Candidatus Pseudothioglobus singularis PS1: one gene and its partner. The protein of the gene in region 1 binds, or shares a complex with, the protein of each later gene. Links are inferred from orthologs where the notes say so. Each region holds a gene or a part of one and is shown on either strand. Other genes may lie near its edges.

Region 1 (5,744 bases):
TTCACTCAAAAATAATTGCATTAGTTACAGAGCGTGCAAAGAGCATCGTTGTAGGTGACCCATTAGACAGCAAAACTCAGGTTGGCCCCCTTGCAACAGAAAATCAAGTTGAAAGAGCTTCCAAAGTTGTCCAGAATTCTATTACTCAGGGAGCCAGTTTAGTTTTTGGTGGAAAAAAGCCGAGTCAACATAAAGAAGGATGGTATTTTGAACCTACACTTCTAGATTGCCCTGATCAAGAATTTGATTGTGTCAAGACAGAGCTTTTTGCACCTGTTATTAGTGTTATTGCATTTGATACTGAAGAAGAGGCAATAGCTATGGCCAATGACTCAGACTATGGACTTGGATCTGGAGTTTTTACTGAAAATTTAGCGAGAGCTCATCGTGTCAGTTCAAAAATACATTCAGGAATTGTTTGGATAAATACGTATCGTGCAATCTCACCTATATCTCCTTTTGGTGGCTTTAAACAAAGTGGTGGTAGCCGCGAAGCTGGAATTGATGCGATTCATGAATACACTCGGACTAAAACAACATGGATAAATACCTCGTCAGAACCCATGAGCAACCCCTTTATAATGAGGTAGTGAAATTAATAATATTGACGCAAGTGGAGTAAAAAATGGATAAAAAATTATTTGAATTAGGCTTATCTAAAAGAAAGGCAACACTGGGGAAAGAATATGTTCAAAAAAACTTAGATGCTGCTGATGACTTTAATGAGGACTTTCAGAAACAAATGACTGAATGGTGCTGGGGATTTGGCTGGGGGGATGAAACTATTGACAAAAAAACAAGGTCAATGATGAACCTTACTATGCTTGCTGCACTTGGAAAAATGGATGAGTGGGAAATACATCTTAAAGGTGCCTTAACAAATGGTGTAAGTAAAAACGAGATCAAATCAATTCTGCATGTGATTGCAATATACTGCGGCGTTCCTCAAGGAGTAGAGTGTTTTAAAGTTGCAAGAGGAGTTTTAGAGGAGGCAGGTGAAATCCAACCTTAGGGTTATGCTTTAGTTTTTCAACTTTTTTGAGGAGGTTATTGCTACGCCAAAAGATATAAGAACAACGCCAGCTATTGAAATAAAACTTATAGTTTCTTCAAACAAAAACCAAGCCTGAATCGCCACTAGCGGTGCCACTAAATAGAAATAACTTCCTACACTTGCAGTCGCCCCTTGTTTAATCATTGTCATTAATAAAAAAATTGCACCAACAGAAAGAGCTAATACCTGCCACGCCAAAGTGAGTATGAAAGGCCCTGTCCAGCTCACTTCACCAGTTTCAAACAATAGCACAATCAAGGTACAGAGGACTACTGCACTAAAATATTGAACCCATGTCCCACTTATTAAGTCCATGTCACTGCAAAAACGCTTCTGATAAACCGCTCCGATAGAAATTCCAAATAGCGATGCTATGACAGCAAATACAGCCCAAATCGAGAATCCATCAAAAGCAAATTCACTACTCAAATCAAGCCTTTCAAACAATACTAGATATAAGCCCAATAAACCAATTATTAAACCCAGCCATTGCCTTTTTGAAACGTGTTCTTTCAAAATAATGCCGGCCATGAGTGCCATGCCAAGAGGCTGTAAGCCAATAATCATAGCACTGAGTCCAGCTGGCATTCCCCATTTAATAGCTTGAAAAACCCCGCCCAGGTAAACGCCATGGATTAAAGCTCCCACTACCATCAAATGCAAAAACGCTATTTTAGATTTAGGCCAGGGGCTTTTTTTAAATCTTATAACAATGAGCAAAAATAAGAGCGTAAAAATAAAACGATATAGCAATAGAGTGAAGGGTTCTGCATATGGCAATCCAAATTTAGCTGCCAAAAATCCAGTACTCCAAATCCACACAAAAATCCATGGAATAACTTTAGGGCTTATCGTTAAAATACTCATTTCTTATATAAAGGTAACATCTCTTTTGTGTGGCTTAATCTCTAATTAGTTTTACAGTTTTTCCATAGTAATTTTATACAGAAAAATTCTAGCTATAAACAAACCCAGCTTGAGAGAAAGCATCATTAGACTATAATCAATAGTAATAACCAAAATTTATATTTTATGAAAAAAATTCGTTTCGTTTTTCTTTTATTATTTCTAAATATCGTTTCTCAATTATCAGCAGAAACAGAGATAGTTTTAAATGATACAAGCAAAGCGACTAATGCAATTTCATCATCGTTAATTCTTGATAATGATGGCTCATCGGACTTGGGTCGGCCTGTTCCAGTTAATGAAGCTTTTGAGTTAAGCGCTATCTTAACTGGATCTCATTCACTTTCAGTTAAATGGAACATAAAAAAGAACTACTATCTTTACCAAGACAAAATCTCATTTGCAGTTGAAGAAGCAACAATTAAAGACGTTCTATACCCTGAGGCAACAATTAAAAACGATGAATTTTTTGGAGAAGTCAGCGTTTATACCTCTCCTTTAGAGATTCAAATTGAAGTTGAGGATGAGCTAAGCCCTTACGTAATATTGGCAGTTGAACATCAAGGGTGCTGGGAGGGTGGAGTATGCTACCCACCTCAAGTTGACAGACTCAAAGTTAGCACCATAGGTGCAGAAAGGATAACAGGTTCTGACAGACCAACAGCAACCGAGTCAGAAAAAATCACCTCTAAAAAATTCGAGCAAGGAGGCATTACTCTATTTTTAGCAGCCTTTCTAGCCGGTCTCGCCTTGTCTTGGACTCCTTGTGTATATCCAATGGTTCCAATCTTATCTGGAATTATTATTGGACAGAAAGAGGCCCCTAGCAATCTAAATGCAATCTTAATGTCGGTCACATTTGTTTTTTCAATGTCCCTCGCTTATGGTTTAATCGGAGCTTCTGCTGGCTACTTTGGAGCTGGAATAAACCTACAAGCTGTGATGCAAACCCCCTGGATCTTATTTGTTTCCAGCTTAATCTTTATTGCTCTAGCCCTCTCCATGTTTGGGCTTTATGATATTCAGCTGCCCTCAAAAATTCAAACTAAGCTCACAAACCTAAGCAATGCACAATCTGGTGGAAGCTTTGTTGGCGTTAGCATAATGGGCTTTCTTTCTGCTTTAATTGTTGGGCCTTGTGTGACGCCATTTCTTGCAACCGCCTTAAGTTATGTGATTGCTGGTGGAAGTGCCGCTAAAGGCGGTGCAAGTCTTTTTGCCATGGGTCTTGGCATGGGTGTGCCACTAATAATAATTTGCGGCTGGGGCGTCAATACACTTCCAAAAGCAGGGGCATGGATGGAAAACGTCAAACGAGTCTTTGGGTTTGCAATGATAGCTGTTGCCCTTTACCTTTTAGATCGAATCTTATATCCTTTTTTATCACTTATTCTTTGGGCATTATTATTTTCAGTGGCACCAGTTATGCTTGGTGTTTTCAAAAATTTAAATAAATCAATTTCTCCTCTAAACATCCTATTCAAGCTACTTTCTCTGGCCGTTCTAGCTTATGGATTTATGTTATGGTTTCTTGTTGCAAAGGGAAATGGAGATGTTCAGCAACCACTAGATTCAATCATATATGGTGATAAGATTGATATATCAAATAGCATCAAATTTCAAATAATTAATGATGAAGAGCGTCTCGATAATTTAATTTTAAGCACTAATGAAAACAACAAAATGCTTGTTATTAAATTCTATGCCGAATGGTGTATAGCTTGCAACAAGATGGAAAGGGTAGTTTTTACAGACACTCTTGTCAGTCAATCACTTAGAGGCTCTCAAGCCTATACAGTTGATGTCACTGATAATAACACCTTTAGTCAGTCAATATTATCAAGGTTCTCTCTCTTTGGACCACCCGCAATCTTATTTTTCAAGAATGGAAAAGAATTGAGGGATCAGAGAATTATTGGTGAAGTGAATGCAGCAGAGCTTACAAAACACATAAATAACATAAATTCGTTGTAAGCCCATTTTCCTCTAAATGCCTCTAAATGTGGCTATTTTTTCCTATATAGCTGGTAAAATACTGAAACGTAATACTTAATAAAGAATCACATCTTTAGGCTTATATTTAATATTTCTAAGCCAAAACATGTACTTATAACATTTATAGCTTGCAAGCTAGTTTGATATATTTAAGTTTTAAATAACAGTTAATAAAATAAAAAGGAGTGTCAATGGATATTCGAAAAGTTAAAAAATTAATGGAGCTTCTGGAAGAATCTGGAATGTCAGAGATTGAAATTAAGGAGGGTGAAGAGTCCGTAAAAATCTCAAGATATGGCAACTCCCCAGCTCCTGCCCAGCATCCAATCCAATCTTTTGTTCAGCAGCAAGCTCCAGTTAGCTCCGCTCCCACCTCTCAAACAGCAAGCCCAAATGAACAGCCTCAAGAAACTGGCCAATCTGTAACGTCTCCAATGGTTGGAACATTCTATTCTGCCCCATCTCCAACGGCAAAACCATTTGTGTCAATTGGACAAAAAATCAATCAGGGAGATACAGTTGGAATTATTGAGGCAATGAAAATAATGAATCAAATAGAGTCTGACCAATCTGGGACAGTGATTGAGATTCTTGTTAAAGATGGTGAAGCAGTTGAATTTGGACAATCACTAATAGTTGTAGAATGAGCTCAATTAAAAAAGTTTTAATCGCAAATCGTGGCGAAATTGCTCTGCGTATTCTTAGGGCTTGTAAGGAGCTTGGCATTCAAACAGTTGCTGTTTATTCAACTGCAGATAAAGACTTAAAGCATGTTAGGCTAGCTGATGAAGCTGTATGTATTGGTCCCCACCCATCAATCAAAAGCTACTTAAACATTCCAGCAATTATTAGTGCTGCTGAGCTGACCCACTCTGATGCAATTCATCCTGGCTATGGCTTTCTTTCAGAGAATGCTGATTTTGCAGATCAAGTTGAACAAAGTGGCTTTATATTTATTGGTCCTAGAGCTGAAAACATAAGGGTTATGGGTGACAAAGTTGCTGCTATTGAAGCAATGAAAAGTTCAGGTGTTCCTTGTGTGCCAGGTTCTGATGGTGCACTTGATGACAATGAAAAAAGAAGCGTTAAAATTGCAAAAGAAATTGGTCTACCAATAATTATTAAAGCTTCGGGCGGTGGTGGTGGTCGAGGCATGAGAGTCGTTGAAGAAGAAAAAGATTTGGCTGACTCAATTCAACTTACAAAGTCTGAAGCATTAAGCTTTTTTGGAAATGGTGAAGTCTATATGGAAAAATTTCTGACAACACCTCGCCATGTTGAGATACAAGTCCTTGCTGACCAGTATGGCAACGCTATTCATCTTGGTGAGAGAGATTGCTCTATGCAAAGGAGGCATCAGAAAGTAGTTGAAGAAGCTCCAGCTCCTGGAATCTCTTCAGAACTTAGAAATAAGATTGGCAATATTTGTGCTGAAGCATGTAAAAAAATTAATTACCGTGGTGCGGGTACCTTTGAGTTTCTTTTTGATAATGATGAGTTTTACTTTATTGAAATGAACACTAGGGTTCAAGTTGAACACCCCGTAACAGAAATGATTACGGGCGTTGATATTGTTCGAGAACAAATTTTAATCGCTGGTGGGGACAAATTGTCTTATGAGCAGAGTGATATAAAAATCCGTGGCCATGCAATTGAATGCAGAATTAATGCAGAAGACCCCGAGAGCTTTATGCCTTCTCCTGGAAAAATTACCCAGTATCATGCTGCAGGTGGTCTCGGGGTTAGGATAGACTCTCATATCTACAACGGATATAATGTGCCGCCCCAC
Region 2 (2,937 bases), 290 kb from region 1 along the record:
ATATTGAGGTTAATAAATTTACTTATTTGATTTTCATTTTCATCTTTTAAAATCGAACATGTAGCATATACAAGTATGCCTCCAGGTTTTAGCATTAACCATAAGTTCTTAAGAATAGAAGCTTGAACCTCGACGATATGGGAAAGGTCCCTAGGTTTTCTTATAAGTTTAATATCTGGATGCCTTCTTATCACCCCTGTTCCAGTGCATGGAGCATCTACTAAAATCTTATCAAAAAGTCTTTGATTCCACCAGTCGCCGTTTGTTGCGTCTCCTAAAATGACTTTAACATTTTTATTCTTAAGTCTTTTAATATTATCATTGACTTTGATAAGCCTTTTCTCATCAGCGTCTAATGCCAAGATCTCTGAATTAGGACAAAGCTCAGCAAGATGAGTTGTTTTACCCCCAGGTGCGCAACAGGCATCTAATATTAATTCACCATTTTTTGGAGCAATGAGCTGACCTGCTAGTTGCGCAGAAGTATCTTGAACATAGCAAGAGCCATCTCTAAAATCTGGTAATTTTTCTACATTTACTGCTTTATTAAGGGTCAAAGACTGAGGTGCAATTTTTGAGGTCTTAGATTCTATACCCCCCTCTAAAAGTTTATCTTGATATGACTTGATATTAATTGATGGATGGACTCGAAGAGACATTGGGGCTTGTTTATTATTTTCAGTAAATATCTTATGAAAATTATCAGGATATTCCTTCATAATTTTTTTTACAAGCCAACTTGGATGAGAATAGTGAGGAGTATTAAGAATATCATCTCGGTCCCTATCAATCCCTCTAAGTATTGCATTGATAAGGCCTTTAGCCCATTGCTTTTTAATTTTTTCTGCCACCTCGACTGTTTCATTGATGGCAGCATGAGTTGACACATCAGTATAAATTAGTTGATATGCCCCCATAATTATAAGAATGTGAATATCAAGATTTTTTTTGTCTAAGGTTTTTTTTAGCCGAGGAGTTATAACATCATTAAGATGATGATAGAACCTGAGTGAGCCGTAAGTGAGTGACTTTGCAAATGAAGATTCTGAGGTTTCACTAGGAAATAACGATTCAGAAAGCGTATATTTTTCAAGTGCTACAAGACAAATAGCATTATGAGCAATGACTCTTGAATTATTGTTATTGAGCAAGGGTATTCAAAAATCTATTTAAAAGCTCTTCGGGCTCTAAATAGCCAGGAATATTTAATCCATTTTCAAAAAAAATTGATGGCGTTCCATTGACGCCCAATTGTTTGGAAATTGCTAGCTGCTCTGCAACTGGATTAATACAATCTGGGCTATTTGGCAAGAATCGCTTAGTTTTATAATTGTGAATGGCAATCGCCTTATCTTCAGCACACCATATTTTTTCCATAGCGCTTTGAGCATTTGGATGAAGTTGCTCCAGAGGTGAGGCCAAATATTTCACAGTAATTCCAAGAGCATTCATTTCATTCATATTTGCATGAAGTTTAGCGCAATAGGGGCAATCAACATCTGTAAAAACATGAACAACATATTTCTCATTTTCGGATTTAAAGATTATCTTTTCATTATCGCTAATGCTGTCAAGCATATTTTGTTTGATTGCGTTAACACGATTAGTGGAAATATTTGTCATTAATTCTAGATCAGTGACTGCGCCTTGAAGCACATATCTTCCATCCATAGAAATGTAAAGTACATCAATGCTAGGATTTGTAAGAACTACTTCATAGTATCCATCAAGCTGAGAAGTGCTAATATTTTCAGTCTTAATTTCTGGAAAATAAGGCTTTAATTTATTTACAATCATGCCAACATCTGCAAAAACAATATTAGTGATAAAGATTAACGCGATAGTAAGAAACTTTTTCATGTGAAAACTAATGATTAAAGAGGTAAATTTTACAGTTTTTTGGTAGAATATACCGAGATTATAATTTCCCGGAAATTGATATGGAGTTTTTTGTTACTCACCAAGCGGTTGACCATTATAGTGGAGACTGTTCAGTTGCCTTTGTTCTCAAGGGCAAATCAAATGAAAATAGAATTATTCAAAATTATCTAGATCTACATCGATTTGAGCCAAAATTAGCAAGCACCTTGATGCTTGGAAAAGTCGAGGGCTATAAGTCAAAAAGGGTTCTAGTTGTTGGTTTAGGTGAGTCGCCACTCAGTCAAAAAAATTATATAAAGGCGCTGAAATCACTTTCTTCAGCAATGAGTGTATCAAAGGTTAAAAATGTTGTCATTCCAAGTATTGAAGTTGAGGATGCCGATGAGGCTTGGCTTCAAATTACAACAGCCAGAGTTCTAAAAAATGAAAGTTATAAGGTAAAGAAAGTAGGTGTCAAGGAAGAGATTAGTGACATTGTGCTTGAGGCAGTCAATATATATTCTCAAAACAATGGGGCATCAGAAATTCAAAAAGGCGTTGCTATTGCAAATGGTATGGCGCTTACAAGAGAGCTAGGTGACTTGCCTCCAAATATCTGCACCCCAACTTACATCGCTGAGACAGCCAAGTCTCTTGCGGAAACTTATAATCTTGAATGCGAAATCCTTGAAGAGTCAGATATGGAGTCTCTAGGAATGAATTCTTTGCTCTCTGTTTCAAAAGGCTCTATAGAGCCTGGAAAGCTTATCAGTCTAAGTTATTCTAATGCCGGCAATGAAGCTCCAATCGTTTTGGTCGGTAAAGGTGTGACTTTTGATAGTGGCGGTATTTCTTTAAAGCCTGGTCAAGGCATGGATGAGATGAAATACGATATGTGTGGCGCTGCTTCTGTGCTTGGAGCAATGAGCGCTATTGCTGAAATGAATCTTAAAGTAAATTTGACTGTTGTTGTACCAACGGTAGAAAATATGCCGGCACATAATGCCTCAAAACCAGGCGATGTTGTTAAAAGTATGTCTGGTCAAACTATTGAAATTTTAAATACAGATGCTGAAG

The links. Proteins that work in one complex are often made in the same cells at the same time.
Region 2: the proteins of dsbD (region 1) and W908_RS01680 are in contact, whole or in part, in a crystal structure (PDB 1JZD), measured with the Escherichia coli proteins. The link is inferred for Candidatus Pseudothioglobus singularis PS1 from one-to-one orthologs.

Annotation. Positions count from the first base shown.
Region 1 is NZ_CP006911.1:39,503-45,246, reverse strand. Bases 1,595-4,510 are described here. They hold dsbD (protein-disulfide reductase DsbD), read left to right. Parts: upstream 1,595-2,086; coding sequence 2,087-3,934; downstream 3,935-4,510. Other genes in these bases: accB (acetyl-CoA carboxylase biotin carboxyl carrier protein), read left to right, coding at 4,147-4,510; W908_RS00205 (DMT family transporter), read right to left, coding at 1,595-1,921. Outside these bases: W908_RS00215 (aldehyde dehydrogenase), read left to right, coding at 1-590; W908_RS00210 (carboxymuconolactone decarboxylase family protein), read left to right, coding at 626-1,012; more of W908_RS00205, read right to left, coding at 1,022-1,594; more of accB, read left to right, coding at 4,511-4,602; accC (acetyl-CoA carboxylase biotin carboxylase subunit), read left to right, coding at 4,599-5,744. UniProt on the Escherichia coli protein: Required to facilitate the formation of correct disulfide bonds in some periplasmic proteins and for the assembly of the periplasmic c-type cytochromes.
Region 2 is NZ_CP006911.1:332,585-335,521, forward strand. It holds W908_RS01680 (thioredoxin fold domain-containing protein), read right to left. Parts: upstream 1,861-2,937; coding sequence 1,141-1,860; downstream 1-1,140. Other genes in the region: rsmB (16S rRNA (cytosine(967)-C(5))-methyltransferase RsmB), read right to left, coding at 1-1,151; W908_RS01685 (leucyl aminopeptidase), read left to right, coding at 1,941-2,937. UniProt on the Escherichia coli protein: Acts as a disulfide isomerase, interacting with incorrectly folded proteins to correct non-native disulfide bonds.